Linked DNA regions of Desulfurobacterium sp. TC5-1. Each later gene encodes a partner of the first gene's protein in a complex. Links are inferred from orthologs where the notes say so. Each region holds a gene or a part of one and is shown on either strand. Other genes may lie near its edges.

What was found.
Region 2: the proteins of H153_RS0107800 (region 1) and accD are in contact, whole or in part, in a solved structure (PDB 8UXZ), measured with the Escherichia coli proteins. The link is inferred for Desulfurobacterium sp. TC5-1 from one-to-one orthologs.

The regions. Positions count from the first base shown.
Region 1 is NZ_ATXC01000002.1:40,125-45,547, reverse strand. The notes cover bases 2,536-5,423. They hold H153_RS0107800 (acetyl-CoA carboxylase carboxyltransferase subunit alpha), read right to left. Parts: upstream 4,510-5,423; coding sequence 3,562-4,509; downstream 2,536-3,561. Other genes in these bases: dnaE (DNA polymerase III subunit alpha), read right to left, coding at 4,520-5,423; rpsB (30S ribosomal protein S2), read right to left, coding at 2,572-3,309; tsf (translation elongation factor Ts), read right to left, coding at 2,536-2,569. In the rest of the region: H153_RS0107830 (HEAT repeat domain-containing protein), read left to right, coding at 1-426; H153_RS0107825 (4Fe-4S binding protein), read right to left, coding at 470-646; frr (ribosome recycling factor), read right to left, coding at 658-1,212; pyrH (UMP kinase), read right to left, coding at 1,209-1,934; more of tsf, read right to left, coding at 1,973-2,535. UniProt on the Escherichia coli protein: Component of the acetyl coenzyme A carboxylase (ACC) complex. First, biotin carboxylase catalyzes the carboxylation of biotin on its carrier protein (BCCP) and then the CO(2) group is transferred by the carboxyltransferase to acetyl-CoA to form malonyl-CoA.
Region 2 is NZ_ATXC01000001.1:1,271,962-1,276,291, forward strand. The notes cover bases 1-2,916. They hold accD (acetyl-CoA carboxylase, carboxyltransferase subunit beta), read right to left. Parts: upstream 1,928-2,916; coding sequence 1,073-1,927; downstream 1-1,072. Other genes in these bases: H153_RS0106665 (Mur ligase family protein), read right to left, coding at 1-1,072; H153_RS0106675 (metalloregulator ArsR/SmtB family transcription factor), read right to left, coding at 1,931-2,242; cysQ (3'(2'),5'-bisphosphate nucleotidase CysQ), read right to left, coding at 2,421-2,916. In the rest of the region: more of cysQ, read right to left, coding at 2,917-3,245; H153_RS0106685 (bifunctional diguanylate cyclase/phosphodiesterase), read right to left, coding at 3,257-4,330.

The sequences.
Region 1 (5,423 bases):
CTTGCTTTAAGGCTTCCTTTTGTTAAGAATAGAAAGATATCTTCGAAACTTTTAAAGCCTTTTTTGAATGATAATGATACGATTATTTTAACCTCCGCACTTACCTACATAGGAAATTCAGGAAACAGGAGATACTGCTCCCTTGTAAAGGATTTTCTCTTTTCGCCTGATGAGTCTGTTAGGAGTGCTGCTATGTGGGCGGAGGGGAGATTGAGCTGTCCCGAAGGTGTAAAGTATTTGCTGGGGATTGTTTCAGATTTTAATAACGACGATTCTTTAAGACTTCAAGCTGCAAAAATGCTTTTGATGTTTAATAAAGATATTTTGAAAAAGAACCTTTCAGTTCTACAAAAGGTTTACAACAATGAAATCCTTGACGATGTAAAAGATAATCTCTATAAAGTTATTGCTAAAGCTAAGGGTTAAAAAAAAGAGAAAGGGGGAATAAAATCCCCCTGCTTTCAGGCTATTACTCAGCACTGATGCAATCTGTTGGGCACACTTCAACGCAGGCGCCGCAGTCGATACATTCTTCTGCAGCAATGGTGTACTTTCCATCATCTGTTGGGTGAATAGCGTTTGTAGGACATACAGAAGCGCAAGCGCCGCATCCGATGCATCCTTCTTGGTCAATTACGTGAGCCATTTTCACCTCCCTTAGACTGTGAGAATTTCCTCCTCTTTTTTCTTGAGGAGTTCATCAACCTGTTTTACGTATTTATCAGTAACTTTCTGGAGTTCGTCTTTAAGCCTTTTAATCTCATCTTCGGATATGCCGCCCTCTTTCTTCATCTTATCGAGTTCTTTCATAAGCTCGTGGCGAATGTTTCTGATGGCTATCCTTGCCTGTTCAGCCATCTTTCCAGCCTTTTTAACTAACTCTCTTCTCCTCTCTTCAGTTAGAGGTGGAAGGTTTATTCTTATCACGTTTCCGTCTGTTTGAGGCATTACGCCAAGATCGGAGTTCCTTATGGCCTTTTCAATGTTTGGAACAACAGAGATGTCCCATGGCTGGATGGCTATCTGTGTCGCTTCTGGAACAGAAATCTGGGCGAGCTGCTTTATTGGTGTCATTGTTCCGTAGTAATCAACCTTTATATCCTCAACAAGAACGGTTGATGCTCTACCCGTTCTGAGTCCGGCAAATTCAGACTTTAACACGTCAACGCTTTTTTTCATTCTTCTTTCGGCATCTTTTATAATGTCATTCATAGTGCCTCCCCTTCTACAACTGAACCTACATTTTCACCTTTTACTACCTTCTCAAGGTTTCCCGGTTTACGGACGTCAAACACAATTATCGGTATGCCGTTCTCCATGCAGAGTGATACCGCAGCTGAATCCATCACTTTTATACCTTTTACTATAACATCTTTATATGATATTTTGTCAAGTTTTACAGCATTCTTATCCTTCATGGGGTCTGCCGTATAAACACCGTCAACCTTCGTTGCTTTTAGAAGGATGTCAGCATTTATTTCTGCGGCACGAAGTGCTGCCGCCGTATCGGTTGTAAAGAACGGATTTCCTGTGCCTGCGGCGAATATGACCACCCTTCCCTTTTCAAGGTGTCTGATAGCCCTTCTTCGGATGTAAGGTTCTGCGATTTCTCTCATCTCTATAGCGGATAAAACGCGCGTTTTCAAACCTTTCTTCTCAAGGGCGTCCTGAAGTGCAAGGGCGTTCATAACCGTCGCAAGCATTCCCATATAGTCTGCAGTTGCTCTGTCCATTCCCTGAGTTGCGCCTTTTACGCCTCTAAAGATGTTACCGCCGCCGATGACTATAGCAAGCTGAACGTCCAAGTCGGCAACTTTTTTTATCTCTTCAGCAAGGGAACTTAAAAATTCCGGGTCTATACCGTAGGGAAGATTTCCCTGAAGGGCTTCGCCGCTGAGTTTAAGGAGGATTCTTTTATATTTTATTTCTTCCATAACCCTTTTCCCTGAAGAAGGTTTAAGGAGAGGGGATGTTACTCCCCTACTCCGAATCTGCAGAATCTTTTTACTTTGATGTTTTCACCAAGCTTTGTGATGTATTCTTTGATAAGATCACCAATTGTCTTGCTGTCGTCCTTAATCCATGGCTGGTCAAGAAGGCAGTTTTCTGAGTAGAACTTGTTAAGTCTTCCTTCAACGATTTTCTCAACGATGTGTTCAGGTTTTCCTTCTGCAACAGCCTGCTCTTTGAGAATTTCTTTCTCTTTTTCTATCACTTCAGCAGGAACCTCTTCCCTGCTTACGTATTTTGGTTTCATTGCGGCCACCTGCATGGCTATTTCGTGGCCTAAAGCTTTAAAGTCATCTGTTCTTGCCACGAAGTCCGTTTCACAGTTAATCTCAACTAAAGCGCCGACTTTGCCGCCTGCGTGGATGTAAGAAACAACGATACCCTCAGCCGTTGCTCTGTCTGCCTTCTTTGCAGCTTTTGCAGCACCTTTCTTTCTGAGAATTTCAATAGCCTTTTCCATGTTGCCTTCAGCTTCCTGAAGGGCCTTTTTACAGTCAACGATACCGGCACCTGTCTTTTCTCTAAGCTCTTTTATCATCTGTGTTGTTATTTCAGCCATTATTATTCCTCCTCTGGAACGAATTCAGCTTCTTCAATAGCCTCTTCGCCTTCGGCAAGCTTTATAGCTTCTCTTCTCATCTTTCCTTCAAGGACAGCATCTGCGATTCTTGACGTGAGAAGTCTTATTGCTCTAATGGCGTCGTCGTTTGCCGGAATTGGGTAATCAATAAGGTCAGGGTCGGCGTTTGTGTCAACGAGGGCAACGATAGGAACACCTGCCTTTCTTGCTTCTGTAACGGCGTTTTCTTCCCTTACCACATCAACGATGAAGAGGGCGTCAGGAATTCTTTTCATGTTTTCAATTCCGCCGATGTACTTCTCAAGCTTCTCTTTCTTTCTTTTAAGCTTCATAGCCTCTTTCTTGGGGAGCTTTTCAAAGATGCCCTCTTCTTCCATCTTCTTGAGCATTTTAAGTTTGAAAATGCTCTTCTTGATAGTTTCAAAGTTTGTAATTGTTCCACCTAACCATCTCTTGTTAATGTAGAACATGCCACATCTTTCGGCTTCTTCTTTTACGATGTCTTGTCCCTGTTTCTTTGTGCAGACAAAAAGAATTGTTCCGCCGTTTGCCACTAAGTCGGCAACGTAGTCGTAAGCTTCATCAAAGTACTTGAGAGTTTTTTGAAGGTCGATAATGTGGATACCGTTTCTCTCTGTGAAGATGAACCTCTTCATTTTGGGGTTCCATCTCTCTTTCTGGTGACCGAAGTGAACCCCGGCTTCAAGAAGTTCTTTCATTGTGATTCTTGAGCCTTTTGGTCTTGGCTTGAATGTTTCTTCCTGTGTTTCTTCCTGCTCTGTCGCTTCTACTTTCTGCTCTTCTGCCTGTTCTTCTTTTCTGATCTCTTCAGACATCTTTCCTCCTGTTTTCTGGTTTAGCCTCCCATCCCGTCGTCTTCGGAGAGAACCCGTTAGGGCACCCCTCTCCGAATCAGGGAAGGTGAGTTGTCGTTGGTAATATATTGGAAATTGACTATACAGTCAATAGAGCTACTCCTGACTCTGATAGCTGCCAATCTTTCTAAATTTTCTATATCTATCTTTTTTAAGCTCTTCCGGGCTCATTTTTAACAGCTCTTTAAGGTGTTTGTTCACATATTCCTCAAATTTCTGGAATGTGAATTTGTAGTCCTTGTGAGCACCTTCAAGAGGTTCAGGTATTATGTCATCAATGATTCCTAACTCTTTTAGGTATTTGGATGTTAGCTTTAGAGCTTCGGCAGCTTCCTTAACCTTGTCTTGTGACTGCCACAGTATTGCGGCGCATCCTTCCGGTGATATTACCGAGTAAACAGCGTTTTCATACATTAAAAGTCTGTTAGCAACACTTATGGCCAGAGCACCACCACTTCCGCCTTCACCAATTACAACGCTTACAACGGGGACTTTCAGCCTGGACATTTCAAGAAGGTTCCTTGCTATGGCTTCTGATTGCCCGTGTTCTTCTGCTTCAATTCCCGGAAATGCGCCGGGGGTGTCAACTAACGTGATTATTGGTTTTCCAAACTTTTCTGCAAGTTTCATGACTCGGAGGGCTTTTCTGTAGTCTTCAGGTGTTGGCATTCCAAAGTTTCTTGCTATTTTGTCCTTTGTATCTCTTCCCTTTTCCTGGGCTATGACACATACAGGAATGCCTTTAAAGTATGCAAATCCAGCAATGATTGCCTTTCCGTCGCCGCAGTGTCTGTCGCCGTGAAGCTCAATAAACTCTTCGAAAACGTTGTTTATAAAATCAATAGCGTGGGGACGGTCAGGATGCCTTGCCAGAAGCACCTTGTCCCACGGCGTAAGGTTGGAGTAAAACTCTTCAATCTTTTTTTGAAATTTCTCTTCTATCTCTCTAATCACCTGCGGGTCGTGTTTCCCTTTTTCTTTCAACTCTTCTATTTTTCTTCTCAGTCTTTCTACCTTCTTTTCAAATTCTAACAAAACTGCCATTTTGTCCCTCTCAAAGGATTTTTATCCTCTCTTCACCTATCATCTTTTTAAGGCTTCTTAAAATAGCCGCATCAACCGGTATTGCAAAGTCTGGATGTGTTTGCAACTGTATTATGTATCCGTTTGTTTCAAGTTCAATTACTACCGGTTTTCCATCAGGAGAACTGTTTGTTTCTAAGAATTCTCTTAACCGTTCTAAAAATTCTTCGGAAAAGATTGTATCATCAATTTTAAGGACAATTCTGTTTATAACATCAGAAAGTTTCTTTTCAAAGCGTCCAATTTCTCTGGCTATTATGGATATGCTTCCCTCTTCTTCTCTTACAGTTCCTTTCACTATGACAACGTTACCTTCTGTTAGAAGTTCTGCCGATTCTTTGAAAACGTTTGGGAATACAAGGACATTGAGAACACCTTCGAGGTCTGTTATTTCAATGTTTGCCCACATTTCTCCTCTTTGGGTTCTTTTAGTTTTAACGGAGGTTATGGCACCAGCTATGGTAACCTCCTGTCCGTCTTTCCACTCGCTCTTATGAGAAGATGTATCAAGGCGCAAGGGAACAAGTGCTTGATACTCTAATAGAGGATGCCCGGATAAGTAGAATCCTATAGCTGCCCTTTCGTACTCTAACTTTATCCTTTCAGGCCACTCGTCTGTTTCAACATACTCTTTCTGTATAACTGAAGATTCGTCTCCAAACAGACTCATTAGGCCTTTGTTTTTAGTTTTCTGAATGCTCTGAGCTGCTGCCATTGCCTTTTCAAGTGTTGCAAGGAGGGTTGCTCTGTTATATCCTGTAGAATCAAAAGCCCCCGCTTTTATAAGTGCTTCAAGAACTTTTCGGTTTACCTGTCTCATGTCCACTTTTTCGCAGAAGTCGTAAAGGTCTGTGAACTCTCCTTCTCTTTCTCTT
Region 2 (4,330 bases), on another replicon or contig:
GTGCCCTTTCATTATCTATTTCTGTAACAAATAATTGTCTTCCTCGCGATTTTGTATAGCCTTCAAGAATTGACATAACCCTTTTCACGTCTTTATCCCTTAAACCAGAATAAAGAACATCCACTTTTAGCTCGAGAAGCTTCAAAGTTTCAACAAACTTCTTTACGGCATCAGGATTATGGGCAACATCCACTATTAAAAGAGGTTTTTCCCTTACAATCTGAAATCTTCCCGGAAGCTTCACGCTGGACAATCCCTTCACAGCTTTTGAAACTGAAAACTCTTCGCCAAGAACTTCTTTTAAAATAATCTTTGCAGCTGAAACGGCCGTAGCACTGTTTACAGCCTGATGAAACCCGTAAAGAGGAACTAAAAAGCGAAATGCCGAATCCTCATCCCTGTAAAAAGCCTCTGTTCCTGAAAGAGAAACATTAACATCTAAAGTGGAAAAATCCCTGCCATAAGCGATAATCCTATCCGTAAACTTTTCTGCAAGCCTGAAAACAACCGGCAGATTATCGGAAATAACAACAGGAATCCTATCCTTTACAACGTGCAACTTCTCAACAGCTATCTTCTCTATCGTATCACCAAGGTAATCTTTATGGTCAAAATCAATGTGGGTGATAACCGCTAAATCGTGAGAAATGGCGTTTGTAGCATCAAGCCTTCCGCCAAGTCCAACCTCGTAAACGACAAAATCACAATCTTTAAAAAGAAAAACAGCAAGCAAAAAAGCAGCCTCAAAGTAAGTCAGAGAGAATTTTTCAACAACAGGCAAAATTTCTCTAAACGCCCTATTCAAAGTCTCTGTATCAACCTGTCTGAGATCCAAGCGAAATCTCTCGTTGAACCTTAAGATGTGTGGAGATGTAAAAAGACCCACCTTTTTTCCGTGCTCCTTCAAAATAGAAGCAATACAAGTGGAAGTGGAACCTTTGCCGTTGGTACCGGCAACAATAACGGATGGAGGCAGAGAAAAAGAAAGGGTGCTTAAAGCACCCTTTATCCTGTCAAGCCCGATTTTCCAGACAAACTCTTTACTGGCAAAATAGGTCTCAAAATCAGTCACCTAAGCAACTACCTTCTCTGTAAACAGTTTAAGAAAATGGACTATCGTATCCTTTAAATCTTCCCTTGGAACAACCATGTCTATCAATCCGTGTTCAAGGAGAAACTCTGCCTTTTGAAAACCTTTTGGAAGTTTCTGTCTTATCGTTTGTTCAATGACCCGGGGGCCGGCGAAACCTATAAGAGCCCCAGGCTCTGCAATAATCACATCCCCTAAAAAGGCAAAGCTTGCAGAAACACCACCCATCGTAGGATGGGTAAGAACAGAGATGTAAGGAACCCCCCTTTCCTCAAGACGAGCAAGGGCTGCTGATGTTTTGGCCATCTGCATAAGGGAGATAATTCCCTCCTGCATCCTTGCTCCTCCTGAAGAAGAGATACAGATGAAAGGTATCCCTTCCTCTGCAGCCCTTTCTATGTTTCTTGTAATCTTCTCGCCGACCACCGAGCCCATACTTCCACCCATAAACTTAAAATCAAAACAGGTAACATACGCATCTATTTCGCCAATTTTTCCTTTAGCATTCACAACAGCATCTTTTAAACCCGTTTTTCTCTGAGCAGAAGCAAGTCTTTCAGTGTACGGTTTACGGTCACTAAACCCTAAAATATCTTTTGGCTCAAGCTCTGTATCAAGTTCCTCATACTCCCCTTTATCAAAAAGGGAAAAGAGTCTTTCTCTTGCTTCCATCGGAAAATGGAAGCCACACTTTGGACACACCATTAAATTCTTTTCAAGCTCACCTCTGAACAGAAGGCTTTTACACTCGTTACACTTTATCCATAAACCGGAAGGAACCGCTGAAGCTTTTGTTTCCCCGGTATCTATTCCTTTTTTAAACAACTTTCTAAACATACTTTATCCCTTAAAGCAAATGATGTCAGGCAGTGTATTTAAAAGCTGAATAAAAGCGTCTGAAGAAATGGTGTAATAAACTTTATTCCCCTCTCTCTTTTTGTCAACTATCCCTTTATAGCGAAGTGTCCTGAGATGCTGCGAAAGAGAAGACTGAGAAATTCCCAATTCTTTCTCAAGGTCTGTTACACACATCGGTTTTTCTTTTAACTTAAAAAGAATCTTTAATCTTACCGGAGAAGCCAGCGCTTTCAGACATTCCGCTCCTTCTTCAAGTCTCCTGTCGTCAAGCATTTTAGAACCTGTCTTAGCCATATAAACCTCCTGAAAAGAATAACAAAATATTAATTTTAGGTGCACTATTTTAAATTATAGAAATCTTGTCTGGTGTTGTCAATGTCTTATATGCTAAAAAATGAAATTCTATCTATTTTGTATCGAGAATTTAAAAAACCATCTCTCTCCAAAAATCAAAAACCACTTTTTAAGCCATTCATAAAATAAAATCTTTTCTAAAAACAACAAAGTGCGGGTTCAATAAATCTCTTTTATTGTAAATTAATGGTTTACCTGTTTCATAATTAACAACCCGTCCGCCTGCCGCTTCAACAACTGCCTGGCCAGCCCCGGTGTCCCACTCCATTGTAGGTGCAAGCCTTGGATAAACATCAGCTTCCCCCTCTGCCACAAGACAGAGCTTTAAAGAACTTCCTTTAGAAACCGTTCTTATCTTGCCAAACCTCTCTTCCATCTCTTTTATAAAAGCCTCTGTTTCAGGATTTCTATGGGAACGGGAAGCAACAACAACCACTTCCTCTCTCTTACTCTCTACAGGAAGCCTTACCGCTACCTTTTCTATTTCGTTCCAGAACCTTTCAGGAGAAGTTATCTCTTCTAAAAAAGAAAATTTGCCATTTTCAACCTTGAAAGCTCCTATCTTTTCCGCTCCATAGTAAAGCGTTTTTACAACAGGTGCATAAACAACCCCTAAAATTGGCCTTCCATTCTCAATAAGAGCTATATTAACCGTAAATTCACCATTCCTCTTAATAAACTCTTTGGTTCCATCAAGCGGATCTATAAGCCAGAAGCGCTTCCACCTGCTCCTCTTTTCATAAGGAACTGTTTTTCCTTCTTCCGAAAGTATAGGATAATCAGGAAGATGGGAAACTATTATCCTGTGAGAAAGCCTATCTGCTTCTGTAAGAGGTGATTTGTCCGCCTTTTCTTCCACCTCAAAATCTCTCTCATAGACAGAAAGAATAGCTTCACCGCTTTTTAAAGCTGTCGTTATTGCTGTAAAGAGTAAATCTTTCATAATTCTATCCTCTATATATCTATTTTTACATCATACGGTTCAGGCTGCGGTTTACCTATGAACCATCCCTGACCAAGACCAACACCGATTTCTCTCATAAGTGTGTAATCCTCTTCGTCCTCTATAAACTCAGCTAAAACCCTCAGTCTAAAAGGCTTGGCAACCTCAACTATCGATTTCATAATCGTCAGGTCCCTTATATCTCTCTTCGCTCCTTTAACGAATTCTCCGTCTATCTTAAGAATGTCTGCAGGAAACTTTTTAAGGTAACTGTATGAGGAGTAACCTGAACCAAAATCGTCAATAGCTATCTTTGCATTCATATCTCTAAAAATCTGAAAGATACTCTGAGCAACGTTCATCCCCATAACTTTCTGCGACTCCGTAATCTCAATGACAATATTGGAAGAGTTTAGATTCCTATCTTTCACAACCCTCCATATATTATTGAGTTCCTTAAAAAAGTATTTCATAGAAAGATTGAAGAAAAGCTTATAACTATTATCAAGATAAACAGAGGCCTTTTCAAAAATGATCTTATCTATTTCAGGAATTAGATTAAACGTGTTTGCAATATCAATAATATAATCTCCTTTTAAAACTTCGTCACCGTGAAATATTCTGGCTAAAACCTCATAACCGTAAATTCTCCCTGTTCTGAGACTCACTATAGGTTGAAAGTAAGGAATCACTGTCCGCTTTTCTATAGCCTCAACAAGCTTAAGACGTATTTCCTGCATCTTATCAAAATTGCTCGATTCGTTATCTATAAAAACAATACAGTTTTTTCCCCTCCTCTTTGCACTGTAAAGTGCCTCCTCGGCCTTTTTAAAGAGATCACACACATTCCCCTGATCTCTTGTGTAAAACGCAACACCGCAACTTGTGGTCAGAGAGAAAAAGTCCCTTCCTATTTTAAAGTTCAATCTCTCAAAATGCTTGTTGTATATCTCCTCTATTCTGCGAAACCCGAGCACCGGATCAAGACCTCTAACAAGAATGGCAAAACTGTTTGAACCAACCTTACCAATAATGAAAGAAGAACAGTACCGGGTAACAACCGAACAGACCTTTTTAGCAACGGC